2 regions of the Neobacillus sp. MER 74 genome follow, and region 1 is predicted to be linked to the other one. Evidence: predicted binding sites of a transcription regulator. Region 1 holds the regulator's gene; the other holds the start of a gene.
The links. Region 1 encodes Rex, which represses fermentation and respiration genes when NADH is low (regulators of the CRP and FNR family bind a similar motif). Its sites were predicted from a motif close to TTGTGAAATATTTCACAA; they were not measured.
Positions count from the first base shown of each region.

Region 2: a site for Rex is predicted at 2,444-2,461, ahead of M3610_RS12750 (AtpZ/AtpI family protein). Genes of this name have one in related genera too.

Region 1 is NZ_JAMAUV010000030.1:1,519-7,725, reverse strand. It holds gene M3610_RS25025 (sulfite exporter TauE/SafE family protein) at 1-549, opposite strand, end outside; gene M3610_RS25020 (redox-sensing transcriptional repressor Rex) at 756-1,415, opposite strand; gene moaC (cyclic pyranopterin monophosphate synthase MoaC) at 1,451-1,948, opposite strand; gene M3610_RS25010 (ABC transporter ATP-binding protein) at 2,126-4,045, shown strand; gene M3610_RS25005 (hypothetical protein) at 4,074-4,268, shown strand; gene tsaD (tRNA (adenosine(37)-N6)-threonylcarbamoyltransferase complex transferase subunit TsaD) at 4,518-5,540, opposite strand; gene rimI (ribosomal protein S18-alanine N-acetyltransferase) at 5,537-5,986, opposite strand; gene tsaB (tRNA (adenosine(37)-N6)-threonylcarbamoyltransferase complex dimerization subunit type 1 TsaB) at 6,008-6,207, opposite strand, start outside.
Region 2 is NZ_JAMAUV010000006.1:119,170-125,376, reverse strand. It holds gene M3610_RS12755 (S8 family serine peptidase) at 39-2,255, shown strand; gene M3610_RS12750 (AtpZ/AtpI family protein) at 2,616-2,840, shown strand; gene M3610_RS12745 (ATP synthase subunit I) at 2,843-3,217, shown strand; gene atpB (F0F1 ATP synthase subunit A) at 3,240-3,953, shown strand; gene atpE (F0F1 ATP synthase subunit C) at 4,028-4,252, shown strand; gene M3610_RS12730 (F0F1 ATP synthase subunit B) at 4,352-4,882, shown strand; gene M3610_RS12725 (F0F1 ATP synthase subunit delta) at 4,879-5,415, shown strand; gene atpA (F0F1 ATP synthase subunit alpha) at 5,441-6,207, shown strand, end outside.

The DNA.
Region 1 (6,207 bases):
AACAAGCATGGTTGTACCCACAGATTGTTTAAGCGTAAGTCCCAAGATTAAAAGCAGTCCGATTTGAATGAACGGTGCAGCACCAATCCCAAATGTCCCAGACAACAACCCGGTAACCAAACCGACTAGCGCTGCTTTCTTAATGAGAAGAAGGTTGCTCGGTTCGTCTTTTTTATAGTTTGCCTTAATTTTTTGAACGATAAACAATCGTACGACCAAGATCAAAGCGGATAGAAACAACATCCCTGCGGTTAACCAATGCAAGGAATGGATGGGAATCAAACCAGCTAGCTTTGAACCAAAATAGGAAGCAATCGACCCAAAGCCTCCGACAATTAGACCCGTTTTAATCGAAATATTTCCTTGTCGAAAATGACTGTACGCACCTGACAAGGTAGTAAACACCATGGCAGCTAAAGATGTCCCTAAAGCGACATGGATGGGAACTCCAAAAACCACTGTTAAAATGGCAATAATAAAGCCAGAACCTCCTGCTCCGACAAATCCTAATAATACCCCAAGTACAAACATAGTCAGCACGACCGCCAACTTCATCCCCTCCAATTGCAAAAACCCTAGATGTCACTCTAGGGAATGTGTGATCTATAATCCCGATAGTAATCGCTTGCAAATAAACTACCTACATCTTAGTCCAGCCCTCAGTATTTTGATAGATTATGTAATTAAAAAAAGCAGGGTATGAAGCATACAAAAGAGCTCTCCACAAATGTTGTGAAAAGCTCTTAACTAAATTACTATTCTTCTTCCTCTAATTCCACCGTCGGATAATGCTTTAAAAAATAAACAAGCGATTGCAGTTCCACTGCTAAGTCAATATGATGGACTCTAATTTGCGGGGGAACATTTAAGCGTGCTGGCGTAAAGTTTAATATTCCCTTTATATTTGCACTCACAAGTCGATCAGTAATCATCTGTGCAACTGGGGCTGGAACCGTTAATATCGCAACGGATATACCTCCCTCAGATAAAACCTTCTCCAATTCATCCATTTGATAAACCGGGACCTCGCGAATTTTCGTTCCCATTTTTTCTGGATCCACATCAAAGGCACATTCTATTTTCGTGTTATTATTCTTTAAAAAATTATAGTTTAAAAATGCTGTGCCCAGATTCCCTACCCCTATTAAAGCAACCTTTGTTAATTCATCCTGGTCCAAGGTTTTACGAAAGAAGGAAATCAAATAATTGACATTATACCCATAACCTTTTTTTCCTAAAGCTCCGAAATAAGAAAAATCGCGGCGAATCGTGGCTGAGTCGACCTTTACGGCTTCACTTAGTTCGGCTGATGAAACCCTTTGCTTACCGGAAGAATGCAGGTTTTTAAGAAATCGGTAATAAAGGGGCAGCCGTTTGGCTGTCGCCTGTGGTATTTTCATTGTTTCATTACTCATAATCTCCCACACCCCATGGATAATTTAGTTAAAAATCATTTAACTTTTTCGTTTCTCTTAAAATCACCATTTTTACCGCCTGTTTTTTCGACAAGATATGTAGGGCCAATCACCATACCTTTATCAACAGCTTTACACATATCATAAACCGTTAAAGCGCATGCTGACGCAGCTGTTAACGCTTCCATTTCTACACCTGTATTCCCCTTGGTTTTAACGGCTGCCGATATATTTAAGCGATAATTCTCTTCTGTGTCCTGCTCCCAGGAAAAAGATATATTAACCCCCGTTAAGGGGATCGGATGACACATCGGAATCAAATCCCACGTCTTCTTTGCTGCCATGACCGCAGCTACCTGTGCCACTGCTAAGACATCACCTTTTTTTATCGCGTGATTCGTAATTCTATCGTAAATTTCTTTCCTAACTGTAATACTGGAATGAGCAAGTGCCGTCCGTGCTGTTTCTGGCTTATCACTGACATCGACCATTTTTGCTCGGCCTTCTTCATTAAAATGCGTTAATTCTGCCATATAAATAATCCTCCCTTCAAATCATACACTATTTTTCCTTATCTGTCTGTGAAACTTTGAACGAAATTCAAGGTTTTTGCCGATTTAACACCTTCATCCACCTAATCTGCGCCTCAGTTTATTGCCGATATACGGGGAATAAGGTACACTAAACCTATGTAATAGAGGTGAAAAAGAATGATTTTGTTACAGGTTAATCAACTACAAAAATATTATGGTGCTGACCTAATTTTATCGAATATTAAATTAGAATTACAAACTCGAGACCGTGTGGCTCTAGTTGGTCGCAACGGGGCAGGAAAATCAACATTATTGAAGATTATTGCTGGCCACTTGTCACATGATGGCGGTGAAATCATCAAACCAAAAGAAGTAATGATTGGCTATTTAGCCCAAAATACTGGTTTAGAGTCCACTTTGTCGATATGGGACGAGATGTTGACTGTATTTGAACCGCTGCGTTTAATGGAAAAGTCACTTCGGGCCCTTGAAGAGCAAATGGCCGATCCTAATGTATTTGATGATACTGGAAGATACGAGAGAATCCTAAAAGAGTACGACCATCTTCAAGTGAAATTTAAGGAGCAGGGTGGATATCAATACGAGGCAGAGCTCCGTTCTGTACTCCATGGGTTAAATTTCCCTGATAAATCCTTGATGATATCAAGTTTAAGCGGCGGACAGAAAACGCGTCTTGCCCTTGGTAAACTGCTATTAACTAAGCCTGATATCTTAATATTGGACGAGCCGACCAACCATCTTGATATTGATACCCTGTCCTGGCTGGAGCAATATTTACAAAGTTATCACGGGGCCATTTTGATTGTTTCCCATGACCGCTATTTTTTAGATAAGGTGGTTACGCAGGTATATGAAGTGTCCCGCAAGCAAATTCAACGATTCACAGGCAACTATAGTGCCTACCTAGATCAAAAAGCGGCCAATTATGAGCGTGATTTAAAGCTTTTTGAAAAGCAACAGCAAGAGGTGGCAGATCTTCAGGATTTTATCAACCGGAATTTGGCACGTGCATCAACGACCAAACGAGCCCAAAGCCGCCGCAAAAAGTTAGAGAAGATGGAACTGATGGACCGCCCCTTAGGAGATGAAAAATCGGCAAACTTCTCGTTTGAAATTGAAAAACAAAGCGGCAATGACGTGTTAACGGTCGATTCCCTTGCTGTCGGTTATCAGGGCGAAAAGGTCTCAGAAGCCATTTCATTTCGTGCCTATAAAGGAGAAAGCATTGCCTTAGTTGGCCCAAATGGAATTGGTAAATCAACCTTATTAAAAACAATTATTAAAAAGCTTCCTGCCCTAGACGGAACCATTCTCTATGGAACAAACCTTTCCATCGGATATTACGATCAGGAACAGGCTGAATTAACTTCCAATAAGCGTGTTTTGAATGAACTCTGGGATGATTACCCGTTAAAAAACGAAAAAGAGATTCGAACGGTTCTTGGTAATTTCTTATTTTCCGGTGATGATGTCTTAAAAATTGTCTCCACTTTAAGCGGCGGGGAGAAAGCTCGACTTGCTTTAGCTAAGCTTATGTTGGAAAAAGCCAATGTTCTAATTTTAGATGAGCCCACCAACCATTTGGATTTAGATAGCAAGGAAGTTCTTGAGAATGCATTAATCGATTACCCTGGCACAATTCTTTTTGTCTCCCATGACAGGTACTTTATTAACCGAATTGCCACAAAGGTCTTGGAACTGAGCCGCCATGGCAGTACAGAGTATTTAGGGGATTATGATTATTATGTAGAGAAGAAATTGGAGCAGGAGGAGCTTGCTGCCCTGGCGCTGGCGGATATTCAAAAAGGGTCTGCACAAATGGAAGCATTTGAGAAAAATACTTATCAACAGGATAAGGAAAGCAAGAAACAAGAACGTCAGCGAAAACGGAAATTAGAAGAAGTGGAACAAAGAATTGAAGAACTGGAAGAGCAAATTCAGGAATTCGAACAGCAGTTATGTGATCCAGATATCTTTCAAAATCATGAAAGAGTATTAGAAATCAACATAAAAAATGAAAAAGCCAAGGCTGAACTCGAGCAACTAATGGAAGCATGGGCGGAATTGGCAGAGTAAAAACCGAGCAGTGCTTGGTTTTTTCTTTTTGGCTGTGTTAAAGGTTAATGTTGATTTTGGCACTCTGTTGCTCTTCGTTCCAGGCACGAAGACTCCTGTGGGAGTACGGGGCAGGGGATACCCCGCAGGAGCAAAGCGACGAGGAGGCTCCCGGGCACGCCCGCGAACCGCTTGTGCCTGGAACAGAAATCAACAGACAAGTTTAACACAGCCTTCTTTATAATAAGACATATATCGACAACATTCGATATAAACACCTTTTAAAAAAATTATTCACTTTTCCACAAGCTTATTCACATTGTGAACAGAGTATTCCCAATGATATTTTTAGTTTTCCACAATATCCACAATAACTATCCCACTTATCCACATTATACACAGAAAACAATCCACTTATCCACATTTAAGATTATTTTGATGGAAGTTCAAAAATTCTTATCAACAAAAAAACTCTTCTTATCCAGAAGAGTTTCTAATTATATAATTCAATATCTAATCCAGGATTGGCGTTTAACGTCAAATTTGCTCGAATTCCCTTTTCAAACATCACACTTCCAGCAGCAGCGATCATTGCTGCATTATCTGTACATAGTGATAATGGCGGGATGACTAATTCAATCCCAGGTTTCTTGGAAAAAACCTTCTCTAACGCCTGTCTAAGTCCTTTATTCGCTGCAACCCCGCCCGCTACCAATACTTGCTCTACGCCGTATTCTGTGACCGCTCTTTCTGTTTTTGTGACTAAAACTTCAATGACGCTTTCTTGAAAACTTGCAGCTAGGTCTTCAGGGGCGATCACCTCACCTCGTTGCTCCGCATTATGGACCGTATTAATAACAGCGGATTTTAAACCACTAAAACTAAAATCATAGGAGCCTTCCTCCAGCCATGCCCGAGGTAAGTTAATCGTCGGATTTCCAGACTGAGCCAGGCGGTCAATATGAGGGCCTCCAGGGTACGGCATATTTAATGTGCGGGCTACCTTATCGTAGGCTTCCCCTGCAGCATCATCTCTAGTTTCCCCAATCACTTCAAAATGGCCATGTTCCTTCATATACACCAGTTCTGTATGCCCGCCAGAAACGACAAGAGCGAGGAGCGGGAATTTCATTTCGGTTACCAGCCGATTTGCATAAATATGGCCGGCAATATGGTGAACAGGAACGAGTGGTTTGTTCTCAGCAAAAGCTAATGCTTTCGCGGCATTTACCCCAATTAAAAGGGCACCGACCAGCCCAGGGCCCTCTGTGACAGCAATCGCATCAATCTCAGCAAACGAAATATTAGCTTGCTTTAAGGCTTCCTCGGTAACAATGGTGATTTGTTCAACATGGTGGCGGGAAGCAATCTCTGGCACAACACCACCAAAACGTTTATGACTTTCAATTTGAGATGCCACAACATTTGCCACAATCTCACGGCCGTTTTTAATGATTGCGACAGCCGTTTCATCACAACTTGTTTCAATTCCCATAATCCATTGATCTTTTATCATAAATTTACCCACATCACTAAACCATCTTCCTGATTATCTGAATAATAATTTTTACGGATTCCTCCATTTTGAAAGCCTAGCTTTCGATAAAGAGACTGTGCCACATGATTGGTCACACGTACTTCAAGTGTCATGGTCTTTGCTCCCATCTCCCGGGCTACTGACATCATTTTTTGCAATATAGCTTCCCCCAGCTTCCGGCCCCTATATTCAGGCAAGATTGCTACATTCGTCACATGGGCCTCGTCAATGACAATCCACGCTCCGCAGTATCCAAGAATTTTATTATTTTCTTCTAAAACGATATAAACAGCAAATCGATTATTGTGTAATTCATTATAGAAAGCTTCACGACTCCATGGGGTCGTAAAAGATGCATGCTCTACTTCTAAGATCTGATCAATATCCTCTTCCCTCATATTACGAAAAACAAATGAATCTACCATAACTCTCTATTCCTATCCATTTCATATTTTTCCTTTCGCTTCTAACCATTTCGCTTCAGCCTCAGCTAAACGAATATAATTTGGGACAAAAGAATGTATGTCCTCTCCAGGTTTATCCTTGCCAAGAAGGGCAAGCTCTGATGGACGAGGATTATGTTCTGTGATCGCTGCAAAAACAGCCTGTGATTCCAAATGGTCAGCGATTGTTGCTTGATGGAGTA
Region 2 (6,207 bases), on a different contig from region 1:
CTCAATGAAAACGATATGGAAAAAGGGGAAATCTGCTGATGAAACTTCTACTGGCATTACTGCTAGCTTTTCAAACTCCTAAAATACTCATTCATCCTTCCATTACCGATAGCACGCAGGAAACCACTGCGATTATTATCCTGGACAAACCGCACACCGACCAGGAAATCCGTCAGCTCCTACAACCTTACAAAGGCGTGAAGCTGCGCCGAATATATCACGAGGCACTGGATGGTTTCTCTGTCCAAGGCAGCGCCGCCTCCCTCGCAAAACTCGCAGCGACGAGCCAGAAACAAATCACCAATGTCTCACCGGTCATCCAGTATCAGGCTGAGACCGAGGAAAGTGTGGAGATTATTGGCGGGGAGGAAGTCCGCAAATTTTTCGATCATAAAAATCAACGACTTACCGGAAAAGGAGTCACGGTGGGGGTGATTGATACTGGCGTCGACTATACGCATCCGGACCTCAAGCGAAACTATGCCGGCGGCCGCGATTTGGTCGACAATGACCGTGATCCGATGGAGACGCTTGCCCTCGGTAAGGCGACCATCCACGGGACCCATGTCGCAGGGATCATTGCGGCCAATGGAAAAATCAAGGGCGTCGCCCCGGAGGCAAGAATTGTCGCGTACCGGGCGCTTGGACCGGGCGGGGGAGGGACAACAGAGCAGGTACTGGCCGCGATTGACCAAGCCATCAAGGATAAAGTCGATATTGTTAATCTTTCCCTCGGAAATGATATTAATGGGCCAGACCTGCCGATCAGCCTTGCCCTTAACCGTGCGGTCGACCGCGGCATCGTGGCGGTGGCGGCCTCGGGGAATTCTGGGCCCAATGTGTGGAGCGTCGGCTCACCAGGAACGGCCTCGAAAGCAATCTCGGTGGGGGCATCAACGCCTACCCTCGAGACTCCATATATATCTATAGTAGGAAGTCGGGAACAATTCCAAATTGAGCCGATGGAAGGCTCGGCCACGTGGAATCTTGACCGTTCCGTAGACGTAGCGGATGGAGGGCTCGGACGGCCTGATGAACTGAAACATGTCGATGGGAAAATTGCCCTCATCGAACGAGGCGTCCTAACGTTCACACAAAAAGCAGAAAATGCCCAAAAAGCGGGGGCAAAAGCGGTGCTGATCTACAATAATGTCAGCGGGGGCCGCTTCATGGGAAACCTGGACTCTCAGCTGACCATCCCTGTTGGAGCACTCGCGAAGGGTGACGGAGTAATTTTACAAAGAGAAATAAAAAAACAAACGACCGCGGCAAGGGTAGTGGTTAGCGAAGAGCGGGATCAGCTCGCCGACTTCAGCTCGCGCGGCCCTGTGACAGGCTCATGGGAAATTAAGCCGGATATTGTTGCACCAGGGGTCGCCATTAATTCGACGATTCCGGGCGGCTACCTGTCTTTGCAGGGGACGAGTATGGCTGCACCGCATGTCGCGGGGGCCTGTGCGCTAATCAAGCAGGCCCATCCGGATTGGTCCCCGGAGCAGATCAAAGCAGCGCTGATGAATACGGCAATACCACTGGCTAAATCAAGCACGGCAACGAATCCTAGACAGAGTTATTACCGCACCTTTGAACAGGGAGCCGGCCGAATTCAAGTGGATCAAGCAATCAAAACGAGCACACTCGTATCGCCTAGCAGTATGCACTTTGGGAAATTTACCGAGCAGAGTGATGTCCAGAAAGTCTCCCTCACTGTGGAAAATACGGGTTCGCATACCCAGACTTATTCGTTCGATATCCCGCCGCACGTCGATGGGCTCCACTGGCGGCTCCCGTTATCGTTTACGCTCGAACCGAAACAAACAAAGGACATCACTGTGGAGTTAACGGTTGACCCGAACGTGTTTATGGGAAAAATACAAGACGGCTTCCTCAAGCTCCATGCAGGGACCGCAACCGTTCGAATTCCGTATCTCTATGTCCTGGAGGAGCCGAACTACCCGCGCGTGATGGGCTTTGATTTTACAAATGGCGACAGACCTGGGCAGTATCGGTATGAGGTGTATTTGCCGGGTGGGGCAGAGGAATTTGGAATAGCGTTGTTTAACCCAGAGGATTATCGCTTTGTCGGCTTTTTAGATACGATTACCAATGTGAAAAAAGGACTAATTCATAGGGACATACCGAAGGAAAAACTTCCACGGGAAGGATCGTATCTGGTGAAAGTTTTTGCGAAAAAAGCAAATAAAGAGGATTTTCTCGAACGGATGATTACAATTGAGAAAACACCAGATGAATAATCATGCCCATTATAGGGGAAATGCCTTCTATATTTATGTACCATAATAAAAGTTCATAAAATTGTACCATTAGTATAATTCTAAACGTTCACAAAATAGACACAAAATAGGCAAATATCCTTCACAATTTACAATACAATAGGGATGTTGGATAAAGTTCTGGAATGGAAAATAATTCAGCGAATACTTTGTGGTATAATTCACGTAAATTCATTGACATTGACAGGGTGCTATTGTATGCTAACAAAGGGTGTAAATGATAGGGTTTTCATGTAAAAATATCTATCTGAAGATAGTATTTTGGCTGTGAATTTTACCATTGCCCGCTTGACTCTCTCTCCAGAGTGAGGATGTGTTTATATGCGTAAAAACAACCGCAATCCATTTCAAGCTATGGCTTTAATGTCCGCAATTGTCTCCCAATTAGTAGGTTCCATTCTAATAGGTATTTTCTCAGGCAGATGGCTGGATCGTCAGTGGGGCACCGAGCCAATTTTCTTAATAATCGGACTGCTCATCGGTCTTGCAGCGGGCACCTATTCTATGCTTTTATCCATCCGCTATTTCTATTCAGGAGAAAAATAACTATGCCAGATTTCAGAGTTATGTACAACAGGCAGCGCAAATGGATTTTTTACTTGTTGTCCATTTATGTTCTAGGCTGGGGCTTCACATCTTATCAAACCGTATTTTTAGGACTGATTCTTGGGACATGCTTCAGTTATCTGAACCTTTGGTTCTTGGTTAGAAAGACGGAGAGTTTTGATAAAAAAGTAACTGAGGGCAAAAAGCCTAAATCCTTAGGGTCGCTCTCGAGAATGGCGATGGCTGGAATTGCCGCGTTAATCGCCTTGAGATATCCAGAGCAATTCAATATGATTTCCTTAGTGGTAGGATTGATGACATCCTATATTGTCATTATGATAGATTATTTTTACCATGCTTTGCATGTACATAAATGAAGCGGAAGCGAGGTGAGTTTACATGCATCATGAGGCTCCAGAGTTTGAATTTATGGGTCTTTGGTTTAATGGCGCAAATATGCTGATGATTACGATAGCTAGTTTAATCGTTTTCTTAATAGCTGTCCTTTCTACACGAAAGTTAGCAATGAAACCCACAGGGATGCAAAACTTCTTTGAATGGGTGATGGACTTTGTAAAAGGGATCATTAACAGCACGATGGACTGGAAAGAAGGCGGAAGATTCCACATCCTTGGAATTACATTAATTATGTATATTTTTGTATCCAATATGTTAGGCCTTCCATTTTCAATCGTGGTTGATGATAAGCTTTGGTGGAAATCACCAACAGCCGACCCAATCATTACTTTGACATTGGCCGTTATGGTATTGGGACTATCCCACTATTATGGCGTCAAGTTAAAAGGTGCAAAGGGTTATGGAGAAGGGTTCTTCGCTCCGATGAAATTCTTATTCCCTTTGAAAATTATTGAGGAATTTGCCAATACGCTGACTCTTGGTCTGCGTCTATATGGTAACATTTACGCTGGCGAGTTGCTTTTATCACTATTAGCAGCAGGATTAGCGCATCAAGGTATTGCCGGTACGATCGCAGCGATTCCGCTGACAATGGTATGGCAAGGGTTCTCTATTTTCGTTGGTACGATCCAAGCTTATATTTTCACAATGTTAACAATGGTTTACTTGGCTCATAAAGTGAGTCACGACCATTAATAATACACCGTTCATTTTTATGAACACTATAAAAAAATAATTTATGTTTCATACATTTAAGGAGGAAAAAAGTAATGACAGGATCAATTGGTGTTTTAGCAGCAGCAATCGCAATCGGTTTAGCAGCAGTAGGAGCAGGTATTGGTAACGGTCTTATCGTAGGACGTACAGTAGAAGGTATCGCTCGTCAACCAGAACATCGTGGTTTACTACAAACAACAATGTTTATCGGGGTTGCGTTAGTTGAAGCATTACCGATTATTGGGGTAGTTATCGCGTTCATGGTATTAAATAAATAATTTTAGGCAAATTTACATTGGCGATGATCAACAAATCTTCGCCATTCATTTATGCGTTTTTTCTATCGTTAAGCAACTCTTGAAAGGAGTGAACCGAGGGTGTTAACAAACAGTTTTGTATTAGCGACTGCTGCGGAAGGCGGCGGCCACATTAATACTGGAGATATCTTCTTCCAGCTCATCGTTTTTATTGTTTTGTTAGCCTTGCTCAAAAAGTTTGCTTGGGGTCCATTAATGGGCATCATGAAACAGCGTGAAGAGCATATTGGTAACGAAATTAGTGCGGCGGAAAACAGCCGTTTAGAAGCACAAAAGATTTTACAAGAGCAGCGCGATCTTTTAAAAGAAGCTCGTAATGATGCTCAAAACCTAATTGAAGGTGCGAAGAAGCAAGGCGATATCCAGCGTGAAGAGATTATCGCAGCGGCCCGCACAGAAGCTGATCGTATGAAAGAATCAGCGAAGCTTGAAATTGAGCAGCAAAAAGAAAAAGCAGTTGCCGCGATTCGTGAGCAAGTTGCGTCCCTGTCTGTATTGATTGCTTCTAAAGTAATTGAAAAACAAATCACTGCAGCAGACCAAGACCAACTGATTAGCGAATATATTAAAGAGGCAGGAGAAGAGCGATGAGCAACTCTATGGTAGCTAAGCGCTATGCGTTGGCTCTTCTAAATATTGCAAAAGAGACGAATTCGCTCGGAGTTATTGAAGAAGAACTTCGTGTAGTGAAGGAAGTTGTACAATACAATCCTGAATTAAAAGCCATCTTAAATTCTTCTAAGCTTTCACTTGAAAAGAAAAAAGAAATTATTAAGACTGCTTTCGCATCAGTTAATGTAAATGTACTCAATACACTGTTGATCTTAATCGACCGCCACCGTGAAGACCAAATCATTGATTTGGCGAATGAATTTTTAGAGCTGGCAAATGAAGAAATGGGCATTGCCGAAGCTGAAGTTTACAGCACACGTGCGTTAACGGATGCAGAACGCGAGGCGATTTCATCTGTATTTGCTGCTAAAATTGGCAAAAAGTCACTAAAAATCGAAAATATCGTAGATTCCAACCTGCTTGGCGGCATCCGCCTCCGCATTGGAAATCGTATATATGACGGGTCATTAAGAGGTAAACTTGATCGTTTAGAACGTAAATTGTTAAGCTAGATTCGAAAGATTAGGGGTGAAACTCATGAGCATCAAAGCTGAAGAAATTAGTTCCCTGATAAAAAAGCAAATTGAAAACTATCAGGCGGAAATTCAAGTAACGGATGTTGGTACAGTTATCTCAATCGGTGACGGTATCGCACGTGTTCATGGCCTAGACAATGTCATGGCTGGAGAACTTGTTGAATTTTCAAATGGCGTTATGGGTATGGCACAAAACCTAGAAGCTAATAACGTCGGTATTATCATTCTTGGACCTTTCACTGAAATCAAAGAAGGTGACGAGGTTCGCCGTACAGGACGCATCATGGAGGTTCCGGTTGGTGAGGAACTTATTGGACGCGTGGTTAACTCCCTTGGACAACCAGTTGATGGTATGGGTCCAATCAACACTACAAAAACACGCCCAGTGGAAGCGGTGGCTCCAGGCGTTATGGCTCGTAAATCCGTTCATGAGCCATTACAAACAGGTATCAAAGCGATTGACGCCCTTGTGCCAATCGGACGTGGTCAACGTGAATTAGTAATCGGTGACCGTCAAACAGGTAAAACATCTGTTGCTATCGATACAATCTTGAACCAAAAAGGTCAAAACATGATCTGTATCTATGTTGCGATCGGTCAGAAAGAATCTACAGTTCGTAACGCCGTTGAAACACTACGTAAATACGGCGCATTAGAATACTCAATCGTTGTTACTGCATCTGCATCACAACCTGCTCCATTGCTTTACTTAGCTCCATATACAGGAGTTTCAATGGCAGAAGAGTTTATGTATGCTGGCAAACACGT